3 regions of the Pseudomonas syringae pv. tomato str. DC3000 genome follow, and region 2 is predicted to be linked to each of the others. Evidence: predicted binding sites of a transcription regulator. Region 2 holds the regulator's gene; each other region holds the start of a gene.

Region 1 (9,683 bases), 560 kb from region 2:
GCCCTTGTAATTCGCACGGCGAGCGAGCTCTTCCATTTGCAGGGTGCCGGACTCCAGCTCATCGGAGCCAACAAATGCAGTCTGCGCGGGCCATTTGGCAGGGTCAGGATTGCGGTTGACGAACACCAGCGGGACCTTGGCCTCGCTGGCCAGGCGCATCATCTCCGGCGCACTCTTGCCATTGACCATCGCGACAACAATCGCGTCGACTTTCGAGCTGACCAGGTTGCGGAACTGACGCATCTGCAACTCGACATCGTCCTGGCCGTTTTCCATGAAAATGTCGGCGTCCATCACGGCGACTTGCTTCTCCACGCCGTGGCGCAGGATGGTCTGGAAGTTGTCGTTATATTTGGCCATGCCCACACCAATCAAGGGTGTGCTGGCGTGCGCAAGGCCTGTAAACAGCAGGCTGGCGCCCAGAGAAATCGATAACCATTGCTTCATGTTCTGCTCCCGAGCGTCAAACGCTGAAATGATGGAGCAGCTCGCGCTGATCCCTGGCCATTTTCGACAGGTCCTGACTGCTGCTGGCAGACTGTTCGGCACCGTCGGCCGCCTGCTGTGCAGAATCACTGATGTGCGTGACCATGCGGCTGGTTTCCTGCACAGTGGCACTCTGCTCCTCGGTGGCGGCAGCAATCTGGATGTTCATGTCACGAGTCGTATCGACCGCCTCGCTCATTTCCACCAGCAACTCATCGGCACCGGAGGCCAGCGTCACGCAATGATTGGACTGGATCTGGCTTTCGTTCATGACCTGCACGGCCGAGTGAATCTTGCTCTGCATCTGGCCGATCATTTCCTGGATCTCGCTGGTCGATGTCTGGGTACGACTGGCCAGTGAGCGCACTTCGTCGGCGACCACCGCAAAGCCTCTGCCCTGCTCCCCGGCACGCGCAGCCTCGATAGCTGCGTTGAGGGCCAGCAGGTTGGTCTGTTCGGCAATCGTGCGAATGGCATCGACAATACCGTCGATGTTCTGCCCGTACTTCTGCAATTCATCAGTCACCGCCGACGCCTTGTTGACCTGCTCGGCCTGTTGGCGAATGTTGACGATGGTTTCTGCCACACGCTTCTGTACCTTGTTGGTCAGCTCGCTGGTGCTGTCCACCGCACTGCGCGTGTCCTGCGCACGGCGGGCCACTTCTTCGACGGTGCTTTCCATTTCATTCATCGCCGAAGCCGCCGAGTTCAAACGGTCTTTCTGCTCGTCGACAACACGGGTGGTCTGTTCACTGACCTGCGCATTCTGGCTGGCCGTCAGTGCGAGCGTGTCGGCAGAGCCAATCAGCTCACGAAAGGTCTGCTGCAAGGACTGGGTGAACTCGTTGAGATAGCCGCCCAGCTCACCGAATTCATCCCGACGGCTGACGTCGAAACGCACCCGCATATCGCCACCCGAAAGGGTTTTGAGCACCCCACGGAAAGCCGCCAGTGGACGCCGCAGGCTGAAGGCCACCCATGTACCGATAATGGCTGCCGCCAACACCGCCAACAGGCAGGCGATCAGCAACAGACTGAGGCTGGTGGCGATAGTCGAATCGGCTCCGGCCTTGGCCTCGTTGGCAACTGCCAGCGACTGATTGCCGAATTCGCCGATCTTGTCTAGCGTTGCCTGCAAACGCGCTTCTGCCGCCTGCCGCTGCTTGCCGACCTGCTCGGCGAGCGCCGCTTCCTGCCGGTAGGCCTGATAGACACCGTCAGCGCCGGTCAGGTCTTTGAGCAAGCGATTGACCATTACCCCGGCAATACGGCCGCCCCGCGGATCAACCGCTGTCAGCTCCCGCGCCCGCGTGCTGATCACCTCATCCTGCAGGTTGAGCACGCGCTGCAATGTCTGAATATCCGGCGTGGCGGCGTGCGCGGCCAGCCCCTCATAGGATTTGCCGACTTCCAACAGCAGCTTTTCCGCCGCTGCCACGTTCTCGGACGAACCTGTAGTGCGCTCACGGGCAATGTAATCGCGCAGATAACCGGTGAGCTGCGCACCCTCGCTGTTGCTGTAACCCTGCAAGACGCGGCTCTGCAGCACCTGCAAAACGTGCTGGCGATGGCTGGCGATCAGGGTTTGCGCCTGCTCTACGTAGGCGGTACTGAGTTGGCGTTGCTGATTAAGGTTGTCGCGCAGCTCGGCACGGTCGCCGGTATAGGCCGGAATGCTGTCCAGCAGCTGATTGAAGCGCGCCATGCTGTCGTTGAACGGCTGTTTGCCCTCGTCGATCTGTTTGGGGTCAGTGCTGACCAAAATCCCGAGCAGAGCCTGGTTGGCGCGCAGCACATGCACGTAAAGCTCACTCGCCGCCCTGCTTAGCGGTGCCGACTGCCCCGTAATGATGCTGATGCGCTCGCTTATCGAATGGGTGCTTTGATAGCTGATACCCGCCATGGCGAGCAGCAACACCACCAGCACGGCAAACCCACCGATCACTCGCTGAAGAACGGTCATGGCTATCCTCTTTTATTTTTATTGCACTGAAGCGGTTCGGGCTGGCGCGGAGAACGCCAACCCGGGAAAAGATCAGAACTCAATAAAAGCTGTCGGCCAGACAGAGAGCGACTTGAGCGTTGCGTCACAGTATTTTCCTGCAAACAGACGCCCACAAAAAAGGGCTGCACGAGCGAGCACTCACGCAGCCCTCTGGCTGGGGCTTATTAGCGAAAGTGGCGCGTTACCGCCTCCGGTGCATCGGGTACGTCCATGTTGATTCTGCGCCAGGCGGCCTGGGCAAAGCTGTACACCGAAAACGCGATCAGCCCCAACGCCACGATCAACAGCACCAGCCCACCGGCAGGCAGGTCCTGCAGGCCATTGAGCGCATCCTTCATGCCGGGCGGATGCATCGCCTGGTAACTCGAGCCGCTGACGACCAGCAACACCGCAATCTCGATGAAGGCGACGCCTCGGGCAATCAGCCCGAAACGGGACACTGGACGCACGTACTTCATGACGTCCTCATCCGCTTCGAAATACTTTTCGAACGACGCCTTGTAGCCCTTGATGATATGCAAGATACCCAGCGCCAAGGGCACCAGCGCAACCACATAGACCAACAGATTGGAGTGATCCCAGGACAGGATCGACGCCAGCAGGTCCTTGGTCTGGCCACCGCCCGAGCCACCCGAGCTTTTCAAGCCGCTGACCAGCAGGCCCAGCGCGAAAAATGCCAGCGCGCCGTAGGTGAATCCCCCTACCAGCAGACCGCCACGAATCACCAGCCCCTTGAGCTCCCGGCCATGATGGTCGACATCCCGGGTCGCCTGCAGCACCCGCCACGCAGCGAACGCCAGCAGACCGATCACCACCAGGCCGACCAATACGTTGCCGAATGGCTGACTCAGCAGCGCTTCAAGGCTGCTGTGGCTGTCAGCCGGTTGTGAAGAACCCTGAGCTGCCAGAACAGCAAACAGCCCGATAATCAGATAAACAACACCACGAGCGGCATAACCGCCTCGTGCCAGTAGAACAAGGCCGCGTTGCGCCGACATAAATAACTATCCCTGAAAGTAATTACAGGAACAGACCCGGCATGTGCGCAGGGGTTCGACCCGATTGACGGCGTGCAAAGCAATTCGCCGTCAGTGAGTTCGTTAGCCTTCAGGCAAGCGTGGCACCTCGTGCGTTCACGAACACCGAATAAAGCGAGTGACTGCTGGCCATGAACAGCCGATTGCCCTCTCGCCCGCCGAAGCAGAGGTTGGCGCAGCGCTCCGGCAAACTGATATGGCCGATGGCTTTGCCTTGCGGGTTGAACACCCGCACCCCGTCAAGCTTTTCGAGGTCGGCCTTCGGGTTGCCGTTGCCACCCCATCCACACCAGAGGTTGCCGCTCTCATCGCACTTGATGCCGTCGATGGCTGCATATTCCAGCCCTTCAACGTGCTTGCGCCGTTCCCCGAGCGTGCCGTCTTCATTGACCGCAATCGCCCAGATGAGCCCATTGGGTTTAGCGCGCCCTTCGACCACATACAGGGTTTTCTCGTCCGGCGAAAAACACAGGCCGTTCGGGCCTGCCAGATCATCAATGACCCGACTGACCTTGCCGCTCGAAGGGTCGATTCGATAGACCCCGAAAGGCTGTTCCTGCTTGACCTTGTGGCCTTCGTAGTCGCTGTTGGCCTGAAAGGTCGGATCAGTGAACCAGATCGAACCGTCATGCTTGCAGACGATATCGTTGGGCGAATTGAAAGGCTTGCCGTCGAAACTGTCGGCCAGCACAGTAATGCGTCCGTTGTACTCGGTACGTGTCACCCGCCGCCCTTCGCTGGTCGTGCTCGAACCCTCACAAACCAGCAACCGGCCCTGACGGTCGCGGCACATACCATTGGAAAAATTGGAGTGCTCGCGGTACACAGACAGCGCCCCTGTCACCTCATCCCAGCGCATGATGCGGTTATTGGCGATATCACTGACCAGCAGATAACGACCATCCCCCACCCATACCGGCCCCTCGGCCCAGCGCATGCCGGTGGCGAGCTTTTCAACGCTGGCATTGAAGATGCGTATGTCCAGAAAACTGTCATCCAGCACACCTACCAGCGGGTCGGGATAACGCTGGGTCAACGGCTCGGCAGCAGACAGACGCGGCAGAGAGCCAATGGCCGCGACCGTTGCCGAAACAGCCAGCGACTTTTTCAGAAAGCCCCGACGGCTCTGGTCTGCGGTGGTGGTTGGGGGTGAGAAATCCATGATGCGTCTCCTTGTTGTTATGTTGAACAGACTCATGAATGAGCCCTGCCAAGATGTTGAGACCGCACCAACATCAGATGAGTGCAGCTGACGCGCAGCAATGATTAACCAGATTTGCGCCTTGGAGCTTAATCTGACAATCAGGTATCGTGCGCAGCCATCCCCTCCCCTGCCCGAGCACACCAGATGCCCTCAAGCAAACGCGAGCAGGCCCGTACTGAGCGTCAGCTTGTTACATCGCTGACGCAAGCCTGTGAAACCGCGAAGTCTGAAATGCCCGGTTTTTGCTGGCTGACTCACGATGTCGATTACGCAGCCTTCCCGGCCAGCCTGCAGGTGGTCTGGGTGTTCGATACGCTGGCCGACAAGCATGCGGCACTGGCGGGCGGGCTGGATGGGCGGATGATCGAGTTGACCGCAGCGGCGCTTGAAGAGGCGCAGATGAGTGTGTCGAGCGTCTCGGCCCATGTGCATGTCGACTGTGAAGAGCGATGCCGCCTGGAGAACGGCGGCGACTGGCAGCAACGTATCAAGCGCAAATACGCCCGACGAGGTTGATATGGCCAAGGACATCGAAAACCCGTGCATTTCGGTCTGCCAGCTCAGTGGCGACCTGTGCGTCAGTTGTGGGCGCACCAAGGATGACATTCGTAAATGGAAGCGCATGAAGCGGCCGGAGAAGATGGCCGCCGTGCAACGAGCTGCACAGCGCATGAAGAGCCTGCAAAAAAAGAGCGGGTGAACCTGCAATTTTCATGTCCGGTGCGGAAACTTCTGCAAAACGGCTTGGGTCAGTATTAGCCGTGACTCAGCTACCTGGAGTCTGACGAATTACGGGAATCCCGCTCTTGGCCAGTCATGCAGATCGCCGCAACGCCCTTTCACTGGACAGCCTTAATTTTTTCCTCGCCGATGTGCGCGATGGTTTGGGTCCTTACCTGGCGATCTACCTGCTGGCGGTCCATCAATGGGACCCGGCCAGTATCGGCGTGGTCATGACCATCGCGGGTATCGCCGGGCTGCTGACCCAGACGCCCGCAGGTGCTCTGATCGACCGCACACCCTACAAGCGCGGGATCATCGGTGTGGCGGCGCTGCTGGTGACGTTGAGCTGTCTGATTCTGCCTTTCACCTCTTCATTTACCCTGGTTGCCATCACCCAGGCGCTGAGCAGCGTCGCCGCTTCGGTGTTCGCACCAGCCATTGCTGCGATTTCGCTGGGCATTACCGGACCGAAAGCGTTCACCCGACGCACCGGGCGCAATGAAACCTTCAATCATGCGGGCAACGCCTGTGCGGCCCTGCTGGCAGGCGGCTTCGCTTACCTGTTCGGCCCGATTGCGGTGTTCTATCTGATGGCCGCAATGGCCTTGGCGAGCGTTGTCGCGATCAGTTTTGTGTCTGCCGATGCCATTGATCATGACGTGGCCAGAGGCTTTGATGCATCGCATACCTCACATGGCAGTCAGCCTTCCGGTCTGTCCGCATTACTGAACAACAGAACCCTGCTGCTGTTCGGGATTTGCTGCGCACTCTTTCATCTGGCCAACGCAGCGATGCTGCCACTGGTGAGTCAGAAGCTTTCGCAAATCAACATGCAGATGGCGACTCCGCTGACCTCGGCCTGCATCGTCGCGGCGCAACTGGTGATGGTGCCGGCGGCGCTGCTGGTGGGTATGAAGGCCGATGTCTGGGGACGCAAACCGCTGCTGCTGGCCGGTTTCCTGATTCTTCCGATCCGCGGCGTGCTGTATACGCTGTCCGATGATCCGTACTGGCTGGTGGCCGTGCAGATGCTCGACGGCATCGGCGCGGGCCTGTTTGGCGCACTGTTCCCGTTGATGGTCAAAGACCTGACTCAGGGCAGCGGCCGTTTCAATGTGAGCCTTGGGGCGCTGTCGACCCTGTTTGGCCTGGGCGCGGCGCTGAGCAACAGCCTGGCCGGTTTCGTGGTGCATGCGGCCGGGTACAGCGCAGCATTTCTGACCCTTGCGGCGGTGGCGGCAGTGGCGTTCTGTTTGCTGCTGGTGGCGGTGCCGGAGACGCTTTCGCGGTCGGATCATGCGCCTGAGCTCAAGCCGGATCATGCCGTGAATACGTGAAGCTGTTCACTCCAGCGTGAGCGCACGCACCTGCCAGTCGCCGTGCTGGCAGGTTGCGATAACCAGCCCGTTTCCTGCGTCGTCCAGCCCGCCGATCCAACACCCTGCCTCGTCCCACAGACCGCTGCGCCCCGCTGACTGCCAACCGCCGGTAGGCCCGCCGTGATTGGCTATCAGCACTGGCAACCTGTGGCGTCGGGCATGCCCTGCGAGCAACTCTGAATCGTGAGCGTAGCCACCCGGTGATATGAGCACGCTTGCGGCGTACACGCCGGAGCCGCCCTCCGAAAGGCGTTGTACATGCTCGGGATGGCTGAAATCGGCACAGACACACAGGCCGATTCGGTGCTGATTGAGCTGCAGGTAGCAATCTTCACTCCCAGGACTGAAGACTGCATCTTCTCCGGGGTGCAGGTATTGTTTGGCATAGGCAATGACGTCGCCATGCGCGGTGAAGGTCAGCGCGCCAACTTCAATGCTGCCACCGGGTCCTTTGAGCGGTACGCCAACCGTGGTCATCAGTTGCAAGTGCATCGCCAGCGCGCGGATCGGTTCCAGGCATGCATCGTTCGGCGATAGCGCCAGTTCGTGAGCGAGATCAGGCTCGTAGCCGGTCAGCGACAGCTCGGGAAACAGCAGGTAATCCGCACCCAAGTCAGCGGCACGTTGCATGAACGCCAGATGCCCGGCAAGGTTGTGCTTGAGCTGGCCTCTGATCGAACAGAATTGCGCAGCGGCCAGCGTCGGTGAGGTCATCTGATTGTCTATAAGGCCATTGAGTTCGGTGGGGCGTGCATCATAGGGGGTTTGATGATTCGTGCGGGTTGGAATGTGTTGAGAATGGGCACGACAGTAACAAGTTTTCGCTCCTGTGCTCTGGCTCAGCCGTCACTTACGCCTCATTCTGCGTCGTCAGTGCCATGGCGGTAAAAAAACGCTTTCGTTTATAGGCAGTGACTAGAGGCAAGGCATGACGTTGTGGTGTGGCACAGACTTGAAGCAGAGCGTCACCCGAGGCATTCCAACGCTGAAACGCAGGGAGCGATAATCTCAACTATCGTGCGACGCAGATATGTGACGTGGAACGTTACACTGCGGTTCAGCTATGTCAGTTGGATGTGTTTAAGGCTCAAGGCACCTTTTCGCCCCTCGGCGCCCTACTTTGAGGGACCAAAGTAGGCAAATGTATGGTCAGCCCACCTCCTGCAATCGCAGTTCGATGAGCGGTAAAGCATGCTTGCGCTAATGTATCCGGGCTCATTCTGGGCAATTTCGCTGCCCGGCCCTTGATGAGTATTCGCCGCCTTACTGTCCTCAAAAATCCCTAAAGCCTCGAAGGCTGCTTTGCCTATCAGGTTTTCAGTCTGGCCATGAGCTGTTTATCGTCATCATCACTGCGTCGCAAAAGCCGGTACGCCTATGTCCTACTCAGATCATTGATGCGTTGTAAGTGCTACCTCGTCTGAGCACCGCCCATACGATTCTTGCCAGCTTGTTCGCTAAAGCACATGCCACCTTGTTCGGATGCTTGCGTGCCAACAAGTCTCTTACCCACTGCCCAAGGGCATCATCGCGGCGTTCTATTCGAATCATGAGCGCTCGAGAACCTTGCACCAGCAGGGTTCGCAGGTGCCTGTCACCTCGCTTGCTGATACCCAGCAATACGGGTCTCCCGCCTGTAGAGAACTGTCTGGGAACCAGCCCCAGAAAAGCAGAAAGGTCTCGTGAGGCTCGAAAATTGGAAGCGTCACCCAGATCCGCTACAAATGCGCTGGCGGTAATAGGACCAATGCCAGGAATCGTCATCAAGCGTGTACCAGCATCGTCTTGCGCCAGTTGCTGCTTGATTTGCGCATCACATGCCTTTATTTCGGTATCAAGGCGATGAATATCCTCCAGCAAATGCTCCATGACCCTTTTGAACTGCAGCGGCAGGTCGCTACGTGAATCGTCAATCAGCTCAGGCACTTTGGTGATCGCTGCCTTGGTGGCTGGCAAGGCAATTCCGAACTCAAGCAAAAAACCATGCACCCTGTTGATGGCTTCAGTACGGTGGCAAACCAGTGACTCGCGAAGACGATGTTGTACAGAAAGTACCTGCTGCTCCACAGTCTTGACGGCAACGTAATGAGTACGTGGTCTGGAGGCCGCCTCGCATATAGCTTCGGCATCGATGAAGTCATTCTTGTTGCCCGTCACGTAGGGCTTCACATGTTGCGGAGCAATCAACTTCACCCGGTGCCCCAGCGAGGCGAGTTTCCTGGCAAGCCAGTGAGAGCCACCGCACGACTCCATTGCAATGGTGCAGGGTTCAATCTGAGCCGCAAACTGCAGAAGGCGATTGCGATTGAAGCACTTGCGTAATACTTGGTGGCCGCCTGCATCATGGCCTATGAGGTGAAAACTGTTTTTACCAATGTCGATGCCTAAGAGCTTGAGGCCGTTTTTCATGAGTGATCTCCTCGACGTTAGAGAGAAACCCGGAAAGTGTAGACACTCCGGGTTTCTCGGATCGGGCTGACCATCTCATTATCCCAGCTCCGTTTCCGGCCCGACTTCGTCGGGTTCCTTCGCCCTGACACTGATCCGGCGGTCGCTGCAACGGGCCATCCTTGGCCCGGTGCAGCTTGCTCGGCGTCCTGCCTCGCATCCCCCGGATCAGTGTCAGGGCTCAGCCGTCACTTACGTCGCAATCGGCGTCGTCAGTGCCATCGTGATCAAAAAGCGCTTTTTCAACTATCGTGCGACGCTCCGCGTCGCATGCCGTTCTGGACGCTCTGCGTCCGATCTTGAGTGTGCGGCGCACGTGTGTGACGCAGAGCGCCACCCAACGCGTGCCTACGCGTGCATTGGGACGAAAATCAGTCGGGTAATCATTGTGCAATAACAAC
Region 2 (9,683 bases):
TGGCGCGTCCGGCTGCCGTGGTGTTGGGGGCGATGGGCTGAAACTCACCGTAGCCTACCGACGCAAGCCGCGCCGGATTGATACCGTCCATGGCCAACATGCGCACAATGCTGGCAGAGCGCGCCGACGACAGCTCCCAGTTGGTCGGAAACTGTGCAGTGCTGATCGGCTGGTCGTCGGTAAAGCCTTCAACATGAATCGGGTTATCGAACCGTTTGACGATGCCCGAGACCTTTTCGATGATGGTGAAGGCCTTGTCGCTGGGCATGGCATCGCCGCTGACGAACAACAGGCTGGAATTGAGCTCGATCTCGATCCACAACTCGTTGCCACGCACGGTCATCTGGTCGGACTTGATCAGATCACCAAACGCATCGCGCACATCCTGAGCAATGGTCTGCAACGGGTCATCGGAAGCCTGACCGATACCGGCATCGGTCTGCTCGCTGTCTTTGACCAAGGGCTCGGCGGGCTTGACCGACACCGGGCGCTGTTCGCCGATGGGGATCGGCTTCATGGTCCGTTCGGTGTCGTTGAACACGCCGACCAACGCTTGGGAGAGAATTTTGTACTTGCCTTCGTTGACCGAGGAGATCGAGTACATCACCACGAAAAAGGCGAACAGCAAGGTGATGAAGTCGGCGTAAGACACCAGCCAGCGTTCATGATTTTCGTGTTCTTCGGGCTGACGTCGGCGAGCCATGCGCTGTTACTCCATGAAGCCTTGCAGCTTGAGTTCGATGGAGCGCGGGTTTTCGCCCTCGGCGATGGACAGCAGGCCTTCGAGCAACATTTCGCGGTAACGCGACTGGCGATGGGCGATGCCTTTGAGCTTGTTGGCCACCGGCAGCAGAATCAGGTTGGCCATAGCGACGCCATAGATAGTGGCGACGAAAGCCACCGCAATGCCGCTGCCCAGCTGGCTGGGGTCAGCCAGATTGCCCATTACGTGAATCAGGCCCATCACGGCGCCGATGATGCCCACGGTCGGCGCATAACCGCCCATGCTTTCAAAAACCTTGGCAGCCTGGATATCGCGGGTTTCCTGAGTGATGAAATCCACTTCCAGAATGCTGCGAATCGCTGCCGGCTCGGCGCCATCGACCAACAACTGCAGGCCTTTGCGGGCGTAATTGTCGGGCTCGGAGTCTGCGACAGTTTCCAGACCGAGCAAGCCTTCCTTGCGGGCCGTCATGCTCCAGCCGATGACCCGGTCCACGCCACCGGGCAAATCGATGCGCGGCGGGAAGATGATCCAGCGGATAATTTTCATGGCGCGCATGAACGCGCTCATCGGTGACTGCAACAGCGATGCGCCAAGCGTACCGCCCAGCACGATCAGAGCTGCGGGGCCGTTGAGCAGCGCGCCGAGGTGCCCGCCTTCGAGAAAGTTACCGCCAATGATCGCGACAAACGCCAGGATCAGACCGATAAGACTCAGTACATCCATCAGAGACAGGCCTCGACCAGGTGCCGACCGATGTCATCCAGACTGTAGATCGCGTCCGCGAGCTCAGCCTTGACGATCGCCATCGGCATGCCATAGATCACGCAGCTCGCTTCATCCTGCGCCCAAACGGTACTGCCGACCTGCTTGAGCAGGCGCGCTCCTTCACGGCCATCGGCACCCATGCCGGTCAACACGACCGAGAGCACCTTGTCGCCATAGGACTTGGCGGCAGAACCAAAGGTGATGTCCACACAAGGCTTGTAATTCAGGCGCTCGTCACCCGGCAGGATTTTCACCGTACCGCGGCTGTCGACCATCATCTGCTTGCCACCTGGCGCCAGCAACGCCAGCCCCGGACGCAGCACGTCACCGTCCTCCGCTTCCTTGACGCTGATCTTGCACAGCTTGTCGAGGCGCTCGGCAAAGGCCTTGGTGAACGCTGCAGGCATGTGCTGAATCAGCACCAGCGGTGCCGGAAAATTGGCTGGCAACTGGGTCAATACCCGTTGCAATGCAACCGGGCCGCCCGTCGAGGTGCCAATGGCCACCAGCTTGTAAGCCTTGCGCTTGGCAGTGCCGGTGGTGGTCGGGTGCGCAGGCGTGTGGTGAGCATGAGCGGCCGGCGCCGCGGCGGGCGCGACAGTGCGTGAAGGCACGGCTCGGGCGGGCGCTGCTGCCGAGGGCGCAGGCGCACGACTGGACAGGGTTGATGGCGCGGGAGCAGCCGGGGCTGGCGATGCAGCGCTGGCCGAACCAATGCCGCTCGAACGACGGTTACTGCGCGAAATGCTGTTGATTTTCTCGCACAGCAGTTGCTTGACCTTCTGCGGGTTGCGCGAGATATCTTCGAAATTCTTGGGCAGGAAATCCACTGCACCGGCGTCCAGAGCATCCAGCGTCACGCGCGCACCTTCATGCGTCAGCGACGAGAACATCAATACCGGGGTGGGAATACGCTGCATGATGTGACGAACTGCGGTAATGCCATCCATCATCGGCATTTCGTAGTCCATGGTGATGACGTCAGGCTTGAGGGCCAGCGCCTGCTCGATCGCTTCCTTGCCGTTGGTGGCGGTGCCGACAACTACAATGTTGGGGTCCGAAGAAAGAATTTCCGTGACACGGCGGCGGAAAAAACCGGAATCATCCACCACCAGGACCTTGACTGCCATAAACACTCCAATAGGTGTTGCAGGCAGCCAGGCTGCCCGCAACCCCGGATTCAAATACGCCGAGCGGCGTAACGCTTGAGCATGCTGGGTACATCGAGAATCAAGGCGATGCGACCGTCACCGGTGATGGTGGCGCCCGACATGCCCGGCGTACCTTGCAGCATCTTGCCCAGCGGTTTGATGACCACTTCTTCCTGACCGACCAGTTGATCGACGACAAAGCCGATGCGCTGGGTGCCGACGGTAAGAATCACGACGTGCCCTTCTCGCTGCTCTTCGTGAGCCGCCGAACTGACCAGCCAGCGCTTGAGATAGAACAGCGGCAAGGCTTTATCACGCACGATCACCACTTCCTGGCCGTCAACAACGTTGGTAGTCGACAGGTTCAGGTGGAAGATTTCGTTGACGTTGACCAGCGGGAAGGCGAAAGCCTGGTTGCCCAGCATCACCATCAGGGTCGGCATGATCGCCAGGGTCAACGGCACCTTGATGACGATCTTCGAGCCTTGGCCCTTGGTCGAATAGATGTTGATCGAACCGTTGAGCTGGGAAATCTTGGTTTTCACCACGTCCATGCCCACACCACGGCCCGACACATCGGAAATCTCGGTCTTGGTCGAGAAGCCCGGTGCAAAGATCAGGTTATAGCAATCGGTGTCGCTCAACCGATCGGCTGCATCCTTGTCCATGACGCCGCGTTTGACCGCAATCGAGCGCAGCACGTTGGGGTCCATGCCCTTGCCGTCATCGGAAATCGACAGCAGGATATGGTCGCCTTCCTGCTCTGCCGAAAGAATCACCTTGCCGCCGCGGGACTTGCCCGAGGCTTCGCGTTCTTCCGGCGTTTCGATACCGTGGTCGACCGCGTTGCGCACCAAGTGGACCAGCGGGTCGGCAAGCGCCTCTACGAGGTTCTTGTCGAGGTCGGTTTCTTCACCGACCAGTTCCAGGTTGATCTCTTTCTTGAGCTGGCGAGCCAGGTCACGTACCAGACGCGGGAAGCGACCAAAGACTTTCTTGATCGGCTGCATGCGGGTCTTCATGACCGCGGTCTGCAGGTCCGCAGTGACCACATCCAAGTTGGAAACCGCCTTGGACATGGCTTCATCGCCACTGTTCAGACCCAGACGCACCAGACGGTTACGCACCAGTACCAGTTCGCCGACCATGTTCATGATCTCGTCCAGTCGGGCGGTATCGACACGAACCGTGGTTTCAGCTTCCGTGGCCACCGGTTTTTCGCCGGAAGGCGCAGGCGCCCGGGCAGGTGCAGGTGCAGCCGCCTTGGCAGGCTCTGCCTTGGCAACAGGTGCCGGAGCAGGCTTGGCAACCGCTGCTGGCGCAGCAGCCGGGGCCGGTGCAGACGCCTTGGCAGCGATGGCCTGAGGTTCGAACTTGCCCTTGCCGTGCAATTCGTCCAGCAGGTTTTCGAATTCGTGATCGGTGATCTCGTCAGATGCCTTCGCAGCACTCGGGGCCTTGGCGGCACCAGCGGCGGCAACCGGCGCGGCCACAGCACTGTCAAACGAGCCCTTGCCGTGCAACTGATCGAGCAACGCTTCGAACTCGTCGTCGGTTATTTCGTCGCCGGGCGCAGCCTTGCTGCTCTGGGCAGCAGGTGCAGGCGCTGGAGCAGCAGCAACATCGGCCGCAAACTTGCCCTTGCCGTGCAACTGGTCGAGCAGGGATTCGAACTCCTGATCGGTGATCTCGTCGCTGGCAGGCGCTGCAACGGCTGCTGCAACCGGAGCTGCAGGTACAGACACCGGATTTGAGCCATGCAACGAGTCGAGCAGTTGCTCGAACTCATCGTCGGTGATGTCATCGCCAGCGGCGGCTGATGCAGCTACCGGCGCGACAGCTTCGACCACCGGTTCAGGCTCGGGAGCGGCAACCTCGTCGGCAGATTGAGGCTCGGCCAGACGCGCCAGCGCCGCCAGCAGTTCCGGCGTCGCCGCAGTCACGTCAGTCCGTTCACGTACCTGGCCGAACATGCTGTTGACCGTGTCCAGAGCTTCCAGGACCACATCCATCAGTTCGGAATCAACGCGCCGCTCACCCTTGCGAAGGATGTCGAACACGTTCTCGGCGATGTGGCAGCACTCCACCAGCTCATGGAGCTGGAGGAAGCCGGCGCCGCCTTTTACAGTGTGAAAACCGCGAAAAATTGCATTGAGCAGATCAGCATCATCCGGTCGGCTTTCCAGCTCGACCAATTGTTCTGACAACTGCTCCAGAATTTCGCCGGCCTCTACCAGAAAATCCTGAAGGATCTCTTCATCGGCGCCGAAGCTCATGGGGTGCTCCCTAAAATTAACCGTCAACAGACCTTAGAAGCCGAGGCTCGATAGCAGATCGTCTACATCATCCTGTCCGGATACGACGTCTTCACGTTTATCGGCATGAATCTGCGGACCTTCACCCTTGTCGAGATGTTTTTTAGGATCTTTTTCAGCAAGGATGGATTCTTCGTCATGTTCGATGCCAGCGAAGCGATCGACATGGCTGGCCATGAGCACCAGCTTGAGCAAATTGCCCTCTACTTCGGTCACCAGTTGCGTGACGCGCTTGATCACCTGACCGGTGAGGTCCTGGTAATCCTGAGCAAGCAGAATATCGTTGAGGTGCGCGGAAACCGTATGGCTTTCCTTCTCGGTACGCGTCAGAAAACCATCGACGCGCTTGGCCAGTTCACGAAACTCTTCGGCACCGATTTCGCGACGCATGAAGCGTCCCCAGTCTTCGCTCAACGCCTTGGCGTCGGAACTCAGACCATTCATGATCGGCGTGCTTTCCTCGACCAGATCCATCGTACGGTTGGCCGCGTTCTCGGTCAGCCTGACGACGTAGGAAAGACGCTCCGTCGCGTCCGTGATCTGCGACACCTCTTCGGCCTGAGGCATATGCGGATCAATGTGGAAATTGACGATTGCACTGTGCAACTCACGCGTCAGCTTGCCCACTTCCTGATAAAGGCCGCGGTCACGGGTCTGATTGAGCTCATGGATCAGCTGCACAGCTTCGCCGAAACGGCCTTTTTCAAGGCTGGTGACGAGTTCCTGTGCGTGTCTTTTTAAGGTCGACTCAAAGTCGGCCATCGAATCATTGTTATCCATAGCGCCCTCACGGCATGCATCAGCTATTGACGCGTTCAAAGATCTTTTCGATCTTCTCTTTCAGCGCTTGAGCCGTGAATGGCTTGACTACATAACCGTTCACCCCGGCCTGGGCAGCTTCAATGATCTGCTCACGCTTGGCTTCGGCAGTAACCATCAGTACAGGAAGGCTTTTGAGACGATCGTCCGCACGGACCTGACGCAACAAGTCGATACCGGTCATGCCAGGCATGTTCCAGTCCGTCACCAGAAAGTCAAAGGCACCGCTCTGCAGCATCGGCAATGCGGTCAGACCGTCATCCGCTTCAGATGTGTTGGTAAACCCCAGATCACGCAACAGATTCTTGATGATCCGCCGCATCGTTGAGAAGTCATCAACGATGAGGATTTTCATGTTCTTGTCCAATTCGACCTCCAAGCAGTCTTTAACGCGTTCAGCACCTGAACACGCTGTTCACTCAATACTGGCACAGCACACCCCCAGCTATACGAAACGACGACGGGCTTGGCACAACGACAGTCAAGACTGCGACTAAAGCCCATCGAGACATTGCCCGACAGGCCCTTGCCTCGTCTATCCTGCTACCACGTAACGCTTTGCACAGCCGGCATGCAGACAACGCACGACAAACGTCGCGCACTGCCGTCAACGCGCTCGCCACTCCCCCAAACGCCCTCGCAAACGAGCTGCGCACTGGCTGTGTAACTGACTGACTCGAGATTCGCTGACACCAAGAACCTCTCCGATTTCCTTGAGGTTCAGCTCTTCGTCGTAGTACAGCGCCAACACCAGACGCTCGCGCTCTGGCAAATTGGCAATTGCATCGGCCAACGCTGCCTGGAAGCGCTCGTCTTCCAGGTCGCGTGATGGCTCAAGCGAACCGCTTGCGCCGTCCTCGTGCAGCCCTTCATGATCGCCGTCCTGCAGCAGGTCGTCGAAACTGAAGAGGCGGCTGCCCAAGGTGTCATTCAAAATCCCGTAATAATCATCAAGACTCAACTGGAGTTCGGCCGCAACCTCGTGATCTTTAGCGTCACGACCGGTTTTAGCTTCAATTGCGCGAATTGCGTCACTGACCATACGGGTATTGCGGTGAACCGAGCGAGGTGCCCAGTCCCCCTTGCGAACCTCATCGAGCATTGCACCACGAATGCGAATACCGGCATAGGTCTCGAAACTCGCACCCTTGGTGGAATCATACTTGGTGGAAACCTCGAGCAGGCCGATCATACCAGCCTGAATCAGATCCTCGACCTGCACACTGGCCGGCAAGCGCGCCAGCAGATGATAAGCGATACGCTTGACCAGCGGCGCATAACGCTCGATCAACTCGTACTGCGAATTACGGGAGGTTTTGCTGTACATCTGGTAGCCGCTCGCAGTCATTGCACAGGCCCCGCACTGGTCTGGTGAACGAGTCGCTCAACGAAGAACTCGAGATGACCCCGCGGGTTGGCTGGCAACGGCCAGGTATCAACCTTCTGGGCAATGGCCTTGAAAGCCAGCGCACATTTGGAACGCGGGAATGCTTCGTAGACGGCACGCTGCTTTTGTACCGCCTTGCGCACGCACTCGTCGTACGGCACGGCACCTACATATTGCAGGGCAACATCAAGAAAACGATCAGTCACTTTGGTGAGTTTGGCGAACAGGTTGCGTCCTTCCTGCGGGCTCTGGGCCATGTTGGCCAGCACCCGGAAACGGTTCATGCCGTAGTCGCGATTGAGCAGTTTGATCAGGGCGTACGCATCGGTGATCGACGTGGGCTCGTCGCACACCACCAGCAGCACTTCCTGAGCGGCGCGCACGAAGCTGACCACCGACTCGCCGATACCGGCAGCGGTATCGATCACCAGCACATCGAGGTTGTCGCCAATCTCGCTGAACGCCTGAATAAGGCCGGCATGCTGGGCCGGTGACAGGTGCACCATGCTCTGGGTGCCAGAGGCCGCAGGCACGATACGAACCCCGCCCGGCCCCTGCAACAGAACGTCGCGCAACTCACAGCGACCCTCTATCACATCGGCAAGCGTGCGTTTAGGCGTCAGCCCAAGCAGAACGTCGACATTGGCCAGGCCAAGATCGGCATCCAGCAGCATGACGCGCCGGCCAAGCTCGGCGAGGGCCAGTGATAGGTTCACTGACACGTTAGTCTTACCGACGCCACCTTTGCCACCGGTCACCGCGATAACCTGTACGGGATGCATGCTGCCCATGTTATTTCTTTACCTTGTCTTGCGTAGACCGAAACCACATCAAGGGCTGCACGTTCGCAAATGAACACCGCATGGCAGACCGTTGACGCAGGGACATTCCAAAAATATCCATCACTTAACCCACTCTCTTGCCAGGGGTGTGATAGAGGTCAGCAAACATATCCGCCATCGCTTCCTCGCTAGGCTCATCCTGCATCTGCACACTCACCGCACGACTCACCAGTTGATGACGTCGTGGAGTGTGCAGGTCATCAGGAATACGTGGACCGTCCGTGAGGTAGGCCACCGGTAACTCGTGACTGATCGCCAGGCTCAGGACTTCGCCCAGGCTGGCTGTTTCATCAAGCTTGGTCAGAATGCATCCGGCCAGGCCACACCGTTTGTAACTGTGATACGCAGCGGTCAGCACCTGCTTCTGGCTGGTCGTCGCCAGCACCAGGTAGTTACGTGATTTGATGCCGCGCCCTGCCAGGCTTTCAAGCTGCATGCGCAGCGCAGGATCACTGGCCTGCAGCCCGGCGGTATCGATCAGCACCACGCGCTTGCGCAGCAAAGGCTCCAGCGCCTGAACCAGCGACTGGCCCGGATCGACATGGGTGACCGGCACGTTGAGGATGCGCCCAAGAGTCTTGAGCTGTTCCTGCGCGCCGATGCGGAAACTGTCCATACTGACCAGGGCGATATTCTGCGGGCCGTACTTCAACACATAACGTGCCGCCAGTTTGGCCAGAGTGGTGGTCTTGCCCATACCGGCAGGACCGACCATGGCAATCACTCCGCCCTCTTCCAGCGGCTCGATGTCCGGTACAGCAATCATGCGGGCCAGATGGGCCAGCAACATGCGCCAGGCCTGACGAGGCTCGTCGATGTCCGGGATCATCGACAGCAGATCGCGAGACAGCGGGCCGGACAGGCCGACGCGTTGCAGACGGCGCCACAGGTTGGCCTGCTGCGGACGGCTGCCTTGTAGCTGGTTCCAGGCAAGGGAGCCGAGCTGGACTTCCAGCAGCTCGCGCAGGCCGTTCAATTCAGAGCGCATCGAGTCAAAGGCACGCTGACCGCCAGCAGGCTCTGCAGCCGGTGCGGGAGCGTAGGCAAACGGGCGTGGCGGCTCTTCGAGCGTCGGTTCGATATGCGTGTCGGCAGCACTGACCGGCTTGCCGGAAAACAGCTGAAGGTTGATCGACGCATCGCTGTCGCTACGGTTGTTCAGTTCGGCCTGAGCGGAGACGATGCGCGACTGAGTCTTGCGCAGCTCGTCTTCGAGTTCCATATTCGGCACACGCGGCGCCAGGGCAGACAGCTTGTAATCCAGAGCGGCAGTCAGCTCTACGCCACCGGCAATGCGCCGGTTACCGATGATGGCCGCCTCGGCGCCCAGCTCATCGCGAACCAGTTTCATGGCTTGACGCATATCGGCGGCGAAAAATCGCTTAACTTGCATGACTCACTACCTCAGCCGTTCGGCCCGACAGTCGCTACGATGGTTACTTGCTTGTTGTCCGGTATTTCCTGGTACGCCAGAACATGCATGTTCGGTACAGCCAATCGTCCAAATCGTGACAGCATCGCCCGGACAGGACCTGCTACCAGAAGAATGACCGGCAACCCTTGCATCTCCTGACGCTGGGCCGCTTCAATCAACGAACGCTGGAGCTTTTCAGCCATGCTCGGTTCAAGCAGAACGCCTTCTTCCTGACCCTGACCAGCCTTCTGCAAACTATTGAG
Region 3 (9,683 bases), 620 kb from region 2:
GCTACTACGCCAAGACCAACATCTGGGACGGCTTCACTGAGCAGCAGAAAGAGAACATCGCCCAGGCCATGGTGGTCAGTTCGCAGAATCTCTGACACACACCGTGATTGGCCTGCAACGGGGAAGCGAAAGCTTCCCCGTTTTTGTTTGATCAGCTTGTCATCGAATCGCTTTTCTGCGAGAAAGCCTTCCCGCGACATTCACTGAGCACGCTGTACCCGGAAGCCCCGCAATGAGTAAAGCACTACAGATTACCGATCTGCACATCGGTGAAGGCAAAGCAGCGGTCAAGGGTGCGTTGATCACCACTCATTACACCGGAACCCTGGAAGACGGCACAGTGTTCGACTCTTCGCACGAGCGCGGCAAACCGTTCCAGTGCGTGATCGGCACCGGGCGCGTTATCAAAGGCTGGGATCAAGGCCTTATTGGCATGAAGGTGGGCGGCAAGCGCACACTGTTCGTCCCCGCCCATCTGGCCTATGGCGACAGGACCATCGGCGCGCACATCAAGCCGGGCGCTGACCTTAAGTTTGAAATAGAGCTGCTTGAAGTGTTGACGCGCGATGATTGAGCGCCCTGCCTTGTAGATCACCTTGAATCGGCCGATAACTCCAAGGCTCAGGCATCAGCCTGATTGCTTGTTATCGCGGAAAAAGCGATGCTCCGGGTATGGAATTCAAGGTCTTGGCACAGGAACATGTATGGCGCTCAATAAGTCGACCCAGGAGCTGAAGCGGCACTTGAAAGGGACAGCAACCAACCTCGAGAGCACGGCAGAAGAAATTCTCAAGCTCGCTTCACAAATGAAGGATGTTGACGTCACTGCGATCTTGCAGATGGTCAATCGGCTTTACAGCGATGCCGACCAGCTCAAGGCTTACGCAGACGAGGTCAGGGCGAAAAGAATAGTCCGCGCCAAGCCGCTATAAACCGCTGAAGCCGCTGTTTCAACTGGTCCAGAGGACCTGCGATGCTGCCACCTCCCATAAATGCCAGCGCCAGCCCACGGCAGTTGCACCTGCAGAAATGGCGTGGCAGAGTCGGCATGTGCCTGGTGGCGAGCCTGTCGGTGCTGGCAGGCATGACCGATGCCATCGGCTTCATGGCCACCGGCGATTTCGTCTCGTTCATGAGCGGCAACACCACGCGCCTTGCGGTGGCGATCAGTGATGGCGATTTGAGCGTCACACTCCGTCTGGCCCTGGCCATCTTTGCGTTTATTGCCGGCAATGCACTGGGCGTTGTCGTTGCGCGCCTGGGCAACCGGCGCGCCCTGCCCTTACTGCTGGCTATCGCCACGCTGTTGTGTGCCGCTGCGGCGTGGCCGTTGGCGAACAATATGCTTGCCCTGATCTGGGCGATTCTGGCGATGGGCATGCTCAACGCCGCTGTCGAGCAGGTCAACGGGCTGCCGGTGGGCCTGACCTACGTGACCGGCGCGCTGTCGCGACTGGGGCGCGGTCTGGGCCGCTGGATGCTCGGCGAACGCCGGGATGGCTGGCGCATTCAACTGGTCCCGTGGGCCGGGATGTTCATTGGCGCAGTGATCGGCGCGTTGCTTGAACATCGTCTGGGGCTCAATGCCTTGCTGGTCAGCGCCAGCCTGTCAGCGTTAATGGCGCTGGTGTCGCTGAAAATCCCGCATCGCTGGCAACGTCAGTACATGCCGCGCTGAACCTCATGATTCCCATTCGCTGAAATACGTTTACCATACGCCGCCTTTCATAACCGACCTTCGTCATGACCCCTGAAGCACTCGCGATTCTGCAACAGCACCTGCTCGATACCCTGAGCGAGGTACCCGATGAAACCCGCCGCCTGTTCCACGGCCGTGGTCGCGTGTGGCCGGGGCTGGAGCACATTACGGTCGACTGGATGCAGGGCGTGGTGCTGGTTTCGGTGTTCAAGGAGCCGCAAGAGTCCGAACTGGACGCATTGACGCACCAGTTGAACGCGCTGATCGAAACGCCCCAATGGCAAAAAAGCCAGGCTCACACCCTGCTGCTGCAACACCGCTACCTGCCACAAAGCACAACGCAATGGCTGACCGGCGAGGTCGTGGATGAATGGGTCATCAGCGAAAACGGCCTGCGTTACAAGGTTGACTTCGGCAAGAAGCAGAACAGCGGGCTGTTTCTGGACATGCGCTACGGCCGTGAATGGGTGCAGGCCCAGGCAAAGGGCAAGCGCATCCTGAATCTGTTCGCCTACACCTGCGGCTTCTCGGTTGCGGCAATTGCCGGTGGAGCCGACCATGTGGTGAACCTGGACATGGCCCGTGCGGCGCTGAATCGCGGCCGCGAAAACCATAGGCTCAACGACCACGATCTGAGCCGGGTGACGTTTCTGGGGCATGACCTGTTCAAGTCCTGGGCCAAGGTGACTCGCTCGGGGCCTTACGACCTGATCATCGTCGACCCGCCCTCCTTCCAGAAAGGCAGTTTTATGCTCGACAAGGACTACCAACGGGTCCTGCGTCGCCTGCCCGAATTGCTTGAAGAGGACGGGCAGGTGCTGGCGTGCATGAACGACCCCGCGTTGGGGCCGGACTTTCTGATTCAGCACACCGCAATCGAAGCGCCCTGCCTGCGCTTTGAGCAACGCCTCGAAAACCCGCCGGAATTTCCGGATGCACGAGTCGACGGCGGCTTGAAGGCGCTGGTGTTCAAGGCTGAAGGCTTGAGTCGCACCGGCTGGGCTTAAGCCCCGTAGCAATGTTCAAGCCTTCAAGCCGGCTCTGATCATGCGACAACCTGTGCGTATTTAGCAGATCACGCACTCAGGCGCGAGATCACATCGTTGAGGCCCGCTGAAAGCCCTTTCAGTTCATGGCTGGCGTTCTGCGTGCGTTTGACGTTGTCCTGATTGGTCACGGCAATGGCGGTGATTTCAGTCAGGTTGCGCGAGATGTCTTCTGCCACAGAGGTCTGCTCTTCGGCAGCCGTGGCGATCTGGCGATTCATGTCGCGGATGTTTTCCACTGCCACGGTAATGCGCTGCAGCGTTGCGCCTGCATGGGTGACCTGCTCGACACTTTCTTCGCTGCGCGCCTGACCGCCCTGAATGGCCTGCACCGCATCGCTGGCACCGGTCTGCACTGAACTGATGATCTGATTGATCTCGGCCGTGGACACCGCAGTACGCTGTGCCAATGTGCGGACTTCATCCGCCACCACAGCAAAACCGCGCCCGGCATCACCTGCTCGTGCAGCTTCGATGGCAGCGTTGAGCGCCAGCAGGTTGGTCTGATCAGCGATACCGCGAATCACTTCCAGCACCTTGCCGATGCGACCGCTGTCTGTTTCCAGGCGTTGAATGACGTTGGCGGTAGAGGAAATTTCGCTGCGCATCCGGGTGATGGTGTCGATGGTCGACTGCATGACCCTCTCGCCGTCCTGCGCGCTTTGGTCTGCTTCATCCGCAGCACGTGCGGCGTGTGCAGCATGGCGAGCCACTTCCTGAGCCGTGGCGGACATCTCGGTCATGGCGGTAGCCACCTGATCGGTACGCTCGAATTGCTCGTGAGTGCCTTGGGCCATCAATTCGGCAATGGCATTCAACTCGCCGCCGGCGGTGTCGAGGTCGGTGGTGCTGCGCTTCAGGCGGCTGAAGGTATCGGCGAGAAAGTCACGCAGCGTGTTCGCTGCAACGGCCAGGCGGCCAAGTTCGTCCTGGCGCGTCACGTCGACCCGCGCAGCAAACTTGCCTTCACTTAACTGGGCGACGTATTCGATAAGCATGCGAATCGGCGCAACCAGGTTGCGGTTGACAATCCACAGCGCCAACAAGCCGACCAGCAGCGCGGAGACCAGCATCACCACGGTGCCAGTCAGGATCGTCCGGTCCGCTTGCTGGCTGATCGCAATCGACTGAGCATCGCTGGCCCTGTGCAACTCACCGACCAGCCTGGCCATCTGCTCGCTGGTTGGCCGGTCTACCCCTTTGACCGCGGCATCACCAACGGTGGCATCGTTGCCCGCCGCGATGAACACATCACGGCCGCTGCGATAGGCCGTGCCCAGCGTGCGGTGTGCCTGTTGCAAAGCCTGTACTTCATTTTTCAGCGATGCGTCGGCGCCTTCCAGATCGGCCAAAAGGCCCAACGTGCCTTGGACCTTGCGCTCCTGCTCCTCGAACTTCGCCCAGAACGTGTCCCGATCCGCCGGGGCCTTGCCGCGCAGCAGAACGTTTTTCCACTCCTGAACCTGAACCTTGAACTCCAGGTTGGCTTCATCGATCAACTGCGATGCACGGACCGGACCTTCAATGAGGCTGCGATAGGACTGCACGTTGCCGGAAAGAAAGTTGAAGCAGGCCAGCGCAATAATCAGCACCAGCACAAGGCTGCCGCCGAGCAAGCCCAGGATTTGAAGCCTCAGGGATTTGGACATCGTGATGATCTCTGGAGAAAAACGGGTCTGCGCCAGCGCGCAGAATATGACAAGCCTCATCTCTTACGACCGAGCTAGACAGCTCGGCATGTATGGCTCTATGAGATCATCATCGGCTTCCGCCAATTTTTCTTTAAGAACAGCGACGATCGGTAGAGATGTCAGAGATACGTCAAAAAAACGCCAAAGAAAGAGTAAAGCCCCTAGCCCGCCTGCCCGAACACCTGGCTGGGCCTTCGCAGCAACGGATCAAACGGGTTGATCTTCGCTCCGATCGCCGTTGCCTCGCGCTTGAGCAGTTCTACCACGGTCATCAGGCGGTCAGACCCTAACCGGTCGGTGATGGTCGCGACGCTGAGCGCCGCCACGGCACGACCGTTGCGGTCAAGGATCGGCACCGCCAGCCCGGCCATGCCTGGCAGCGCGCCGGTGTTGCGCCCCGCATAACCGAGACGTCGCACATTCTCGACCTCAGAGCGCAGAAACACCTCGTCATACAGATGAAAATCCTTGAGCCGTGGCAGGTTGTAAGCGATGACCGTTTCGCGTTCGTCCTCTGGCAGAAACGCAAGAATCGCCAGGCTGCCCTGCCCCACACCCAGTGCGACTCGGCCACCGATGTCGCCGGTAAAGGTGCGGATCGGGTATGGGCCTTCGCTGCGGTCCAGGCAAATGGCATCAAAACCACTGCGCGCGAGCAGAAACAGCGAGTCGCCCAGCGATGCCGACAGACGCAACAGGCTGGGCCGCACCACGTCGCGCAGGTTGCCGGTATTGCCCGCGCGCGCCGCCAAAGCGAAGAACTCGATGCTCAAGCGATAGCGCTTGCTGAGCAGGTCCTGCTCGACCATGCCTTCGTCCATGAGGCTGCGCAGCAAACGATGTGTGGTGGGTTGTGACAGACCGACCCGCTGGGCCAGTTGCGTAACCCGCTCGCCACCTTCGCCGCACTCGCCCAGGCAGCGCAGTACGGCAAACAGGCGCGAAACAGCCCCGACACCCACCTCTGCAGGCGCACTATTCCGATCAGCGGAATTATTCATGGCTATACCTCATTAACTTTCCACTCATAGAACTAATTAAAAGAAAGATGTTATTCAGTGAAATTCCTTGTTGAGCCCACCTTAGCCTTCGTCCTACTCTCAGTCCACAGGGGCGATTTGAACAATCATCGGTAGCCGACTCAGAGCGAGCACCAACGTCCACAGAACTGCATGACTTCATTTCGCATCTGCCCATGACAAACGCGTGCTTCGGCGCGCATGCACAAAGGTGGAAGCAGGCATGGCATTTCTGCAGCTCGAAGGTCTCTCCAAACGCTATGGCTCTATAGACGCTGTGGTTGCCACCCACCTGAGTGTGGACAAGGGCGAATTCGTTTCACTGCTCGGCCCTTCCGGCTGTGGCAAAACCACCACGTTGCAAATGATCGCAGGCTTCGTTGAGGTCAGTGACGGGCGCATCGTGCTCGACGGCCGTGACATCACTCATGCCAAACCGAGCAGCCGAGGGCTTGGCGTGGTGTTTCAGAGTTATGCGCTGTTCCCGCACATGACCGTGGCCGACAACGTGGCGTTCGGCCTGCGTATGCGCAAGGTCGCCAAAGCAGAATTGCAACAACGGGTCAGCAAGGTACTCGCGCTGGTGCGTCTTGATCAGCACGCCGAGCGCTACCCCCGCGAGCTGTCAGGCGGACAACGGCAGCGGGTCGCGCTGGCCCGGGCGTTGGTGATCGAGCCGCCGGTGTTGCTGCTGGATGAGCCACTGTCGAACCTGGATGCCAACCTGCGCGAAGAAATGCAGTTCGAGATTCGCCGTATTCAGAACGAAGTGGGCATTACCACGCTGATGGTCACCCACGATCAGGCCGAAGCCCTGTCGATCAGCGACCGGGTGGTAGTCATGCAGGCCGGGCGCATCACTCAGATCGACGCGCCTTACACGCTTTACGAGCACCCGCGCACGCGCTTTATCTCGGGCTTTGTCGGCAAGGCCAACATGGTGCAAGGCGATCTGGACAGCAGCGGCACCCCGCAGATTCGCCAGTTGCCCGGTGACGGCGCGCTGACCCTGAGCCTGCGCCCGGAGAAAATCGACCTGGTCGCACCCGGTTGCGGGCGTCTGTCAGGCCGTATCACCACGCGCTACTTCCTCGGCAGCCAATGGCTGTATCGCATTCAGACCGGCATCGGTGAACTGACCGTGGTGCGTCGCAACGACGGGCAAGCCCCGCTGGAGCAAGGCGCAGCAGTCGGCATGGACTGGCCGGCCGAGTTGCTGCGTGTACTGGATGCCGACGAGGTGCGTGCATGAGTCTGTTGACCGAAATGCGTCAGGGCGGTCGCGGCTACTGGCTGTCAGCCCCGGCACTGGCGCTGTACATCGGCCTGCTGGTATTGCCGCTGGGCCTGACCCTGCTGCTGTCATTCAACGTGTTCGACTATCAGGTCGGGGTGAAAAGCGACGCCTACACGTTGGCCAATTACACGGCGGTGCTTACCGATTCGTATTTCTATGAAATCTTCCTGCGCACCTTCTGGATCAGTGCGCTGGTCACGCTGCTGTGCGTGCTGATAGGCGTACCGGAAGCCTACATTCTGAGCCGTATGGGCGCCCCGTGGCGCTCGATTTTCCTGATTCTGATCCTCACGCCATTATTGATTTCAGTGGTGGTCCGGGCCTTTGGCTGGAGCCTGTTGCTGGGCGCTGACGGTCTGATCAATCAGGCCATCCAGTTCATGGGCGGTCGCCCGGTGAAACTGCTTTACACGCCTTTCGCGGTGATCATCGCGCTGGTGCACGTGATGCTGCCGTTCATGATCATTCCGGTCTGGACCTCGCTGCAGAAGCTCGACCCCACCGCCGAGCAGGCCGCGCTGTCACTGGGGGCCAGTCAGGCCAAGGTGATGCGCCTGATCGTCCTGCCACAGGTCATGCCCGGTGTGTTGTCCGGCTCGTTGATTGTCTTCGGCCTGGCGGCCAGTTCGTTTGCCATTCCCGGCCTGCTCGGCGGTCGACGCCTGAAGATGGTCGCCACGGTGATCTACGACCAATACCTCTCGGAACTCAACTGGCCGATGGGCGCGACCCTGGCGGTGGCGCTGCTGCTGGTCAATCTGCTAGTGATGCTGTCCTGGAACCGCATGCTCGAAGGCCGTTACAAGAAAACCCTGGGGGAATGATCCATGTCCAAGAACGGTCCGTTGGCCCTGTCGTTTCATGCCTTGGTGGTGATCTTCATGATGGCCCCGCTGGTCGTGGTGTGCCTGGTGGCGTTTACCCCGGAAAACACCCTGAGCCTGCCCACCACCGACTTCTCGCTGCGCTGGTTCAAGGCAGTGTTCGAGCGGGCCGACTTTATCGACTCGTTCTACAACAGCCTGTTGCTGGCGTTCGTGTCGGCGACCCTGGCCACGCTGATCGCCGTGCCCGCTGCGCTGGCAATCACCCGGCATACATTTCCGGGGCGTAACTTCTTCAATGCCCTGTTTCTTTCGCCAATCATCATTCCGCACCTGGTGCTGGGCGTGGCAATGCTGCGCCTGTTCGCGCTGATGGGCGTGAACGGCAGCTTTACCTGGCTGATCTTCGCCCACGTGCTGGTGATCACGCCCTACGTGTTGCGTCTGGTACTGGCAGCGGCAATCGGCATCGACCGCAGCGCCGAACAGGCTGCCGAGTCGCTGGGTGCAAGCCGCTTCACGCTGTTTCGGCAGATCACCCTGCCGATGATCCTGCCCGGCGTGGCTGGCGGCTGGTTGCTGGCGTTCATCAACAGTTTCGATGAAGTCACGTTGTCGATCTTCGTCACCTCACCTGCGACGCAGACCCTGCCGGTGCGCATGTACGTCTACGCCACCGAATCCATCGACCCGATGATGGCCGCCGTGTCGGCGCTGGTCATCGCCCTCACCGCCGCCACCATGATCCTGCTTGATCGGGTCTATGGGCTGGATCGTGTGCTGGTCGGCAAACACTAACCCGGAGCTCGGTTATGGCATTGCTCAAGCGACTGGTCGAACGCGACCGCCCGGCCCTCTCTTTCACCCTCGATGGGATGCCTGCCAGTGGCCTGCTGGGTGACACCTTGCTAACGGCAGTGCTGACCGCCAGCGAGCACCTGCGTGGCAGTGATTTCAGCGCTGAACCGCGCGCCGGGTTCTGCATGATGGGTGCCTGCCAGGACTGCTGGGTGCGGCTGGGTGATGGCCAGCGGGTACGTGCCTGCTCGACGTTGCTGGAGGCCGGTCAGGCAGTGATTCGCGAACCGGGGCGACGGGCATGAGCGCCGGCAACGTTGCGATCATCGGCGCAGGCCCGGCAGGCATTCGCGCCGCGCAAACGCTGCTGGCTCAAGGCATCAAGGCGTGCCTGATCGATGAAGGCCTGCGCGGTGGCGGGCAGATCTATCGCCGCCAGCCGGAAAACTTCCAGCGTTCGGCCAAGGCACTTTACGGCCTTGAAAGTGCCAAGGCTGTCGCGGTCCACCAGACCCTTGATACGCTGGCAGAGCAGATTGACTACCGCCCGCAAACGCTGGTCTGGAACGCTGAAGACCACCGACTCGATACGCTGCGCAACGGCATGGCCGACAGCATTGATTTCAGCCGACTGATCGTCGCCACCGGTGCCACCGACCGCATTCTGCCGGTTCCAGGCTGGACCCTGCCCGGTGTTTACAGCCTGGGGGCGGCGCAGATCGCCTTGAAATATCAGGGCTGCGCGATTGGCGAAAGCGTAGTGTTCTGCGGCAGCGGCCCGCTGTTGTATCTGGTGGCCTATCAATACGCAAAGGCTGGCGCGAACGTGGTGGCGGTGCTCGACAGCGCGCCGTTTTCGGCCCAGTGCAAGGCGCTGCCTGCGCTGCTGGGCCAACCGGCGACGCTGGCCAAGGGCGTGTATTACCGCGCTTGGCTGAGCGCCCGGGGCATCCCGGTTCATCAGAATGCGCAACTGACGCGCATAGAGGGCGAACAGCGCGTAAACGGCATCCACTGGGCGCGCAACGGCACGCCAGGCCACCTGACCTGCGATGCGGTGGCGTTTGCCCATGCGCTGCGCAGCGAGACCCAACTGGCCGATCTGCTGGGTTGCGAATTCAGTTGGAGCCCTTTGAACCGTGCCTGGCTGCCTACCCGCGATGACTGCGGGCGCAGCAGCGTGGCAGGCGTGTACCTGGCAGGCGATGGCGCCGGAATCATGGGCGCCGATGCGGCGGAAATGGCCGGAGAGCTGGCCGCTCTTGGCCTGCTGCAGGACTGCGGTGTCGAGGTGGACGGCCTGCGTGTC

The links. Region 2 encodes FliA, which starts transcription of late flagellar genes. Its sites were predicted from a motif close to CTAAAGTTTNNNNNNNNNNNGCCGNTAA; they were not measured.
Region 1: the regulator FliA is predicted to act here: its motif matches at 2,539-2,566, upstream of PSPTO_RS12830 (methyl-accepting chemotaxis protein).
Region 3: the regulator FliA is predicted to act here: its motif matches at 4,504-4,531, upstream of PSPTO_RS13090 (methyl-accepting chemotaxis protein).

The regions. Positions count from the first base shown of each region.
Region 1 is NC_004578.1:2,721,826-2,731,508, reverse strand. It holds gene PSPTO_RS12835 (substrate-binding domain-containing protein) at 1-447, opposite strand, end outside; gene PSPTO_RS12830 (methyl-accepting chemotaxis protein) at 464-2,449, opposite strand; gene PSPTO_RS12825 (DUF1206 domain-containing protein) at 2,656-3,489, opposite strand; gene PSPTO_RS12820 (SMP-30/gluconolactonase/LRE family protein) at 3,599-4,690, opposite strand; gene PSPTO_RS12815 (hypothetical protein) at 4,877-5,248, shown strand; gene PSPTO_RS12810 (DUF1289 domain-containing protein) at 5,250-5,432, shown strand; gene PSPTO_RS12805 (MFS transporter) at 5,539-6,792, shown strand; gene PSPTO_RS12800 (carbon-nitrogen hydrolase family protein) at 6,799-7,548, opposite strand; gene PSPTO_RS12795 (IS110-like element ISPsy7 family transposase) at 8,221-9,243, opposite strand.
Region 2 is NC_004578.1:2,162,342-2,172,024, reverse strand. It holds gene motD (flagellar motor protein MotD) at 1-703, opposite strand, end outside; gene PSPTO_RS10305 (flagellar motor protein) at 710-1,450, opposite strand; gene PSPTO_RS10300 (protein-glutamate methylesterase/protein-glutamine glutaminase) at 1,450-2,622, opposite strand; gene PSPTO_RS10295 (chemotaxis protein CheA) at 2,673-4,919, opposite strand; gene PSPTO_RS10290 (protein phosphatase CheZ) at 4,953-5,738, opposite strand; gene PSPTO_RS10285 (chemotaxis response regulator CheY) at 5,758-6,132, opposite strand; gene fliA (RNA polymerase sigma factor FliA) at 6,385-7,125, opposite strand; gene fleN (flagellar synthesis regulator FleN) at 7,122-7,955, opposite strand; gene flhF (flagellar biosynthesis protein FlhF) at 8,071-9,399, opposite strand; gene flhA (flagellar biosynthesis protein FlhA) at 9,411-9,683, opposite strand, start outside.
Region 3 is NC_004578.1:2,784,003-2,793,685, reverse strand. It holds gene PSPTO_RS13115 (hypothetical protein) at 1-95, shown strand, start outside; gene PSPTO_RS13110 (FKBP-type peptidyl-prolyl cis-trans isomerase) at 233-574, shown strand; gene PSPTO_RS13105 (hypothetical protein) at 705-932, shown strand; gene PSPTO_RS13100 (YoaK family protein) at 974-1,678, shown strand; gene PSPTO_RS13095 (class I SAM-dependent methyltransferase) at 1,744-2,706, shown strand; gene PSPTO_RS13090 (methyl-accepting chemotaxis protein) at 2,775-4,394, opposite strand; gene PSPTO_RS13085 (IclR family transcriptional regulator) at 4,598-5,437, opposite strand; gene PSPTO_RS13080 (ABC transporter ATP-binding protein) at 5,679-6,707, shown strand; gene PSPTO_RS13075 (ABC transporter permease) at 6,704-7,576, shown strand; gene PSPTO_RS13070 (ABC transporter permease) at 7,580-8,374, shown strand; gene PSPTO_RS13065 ((2Fe-2S)-binding protein) at 8,389-8,679, shown strand; gene PSPTO_RS13060 (NAD(P)/FAD-dependent oxidoreductase) at 8,676-9,683, shown strand, end outside.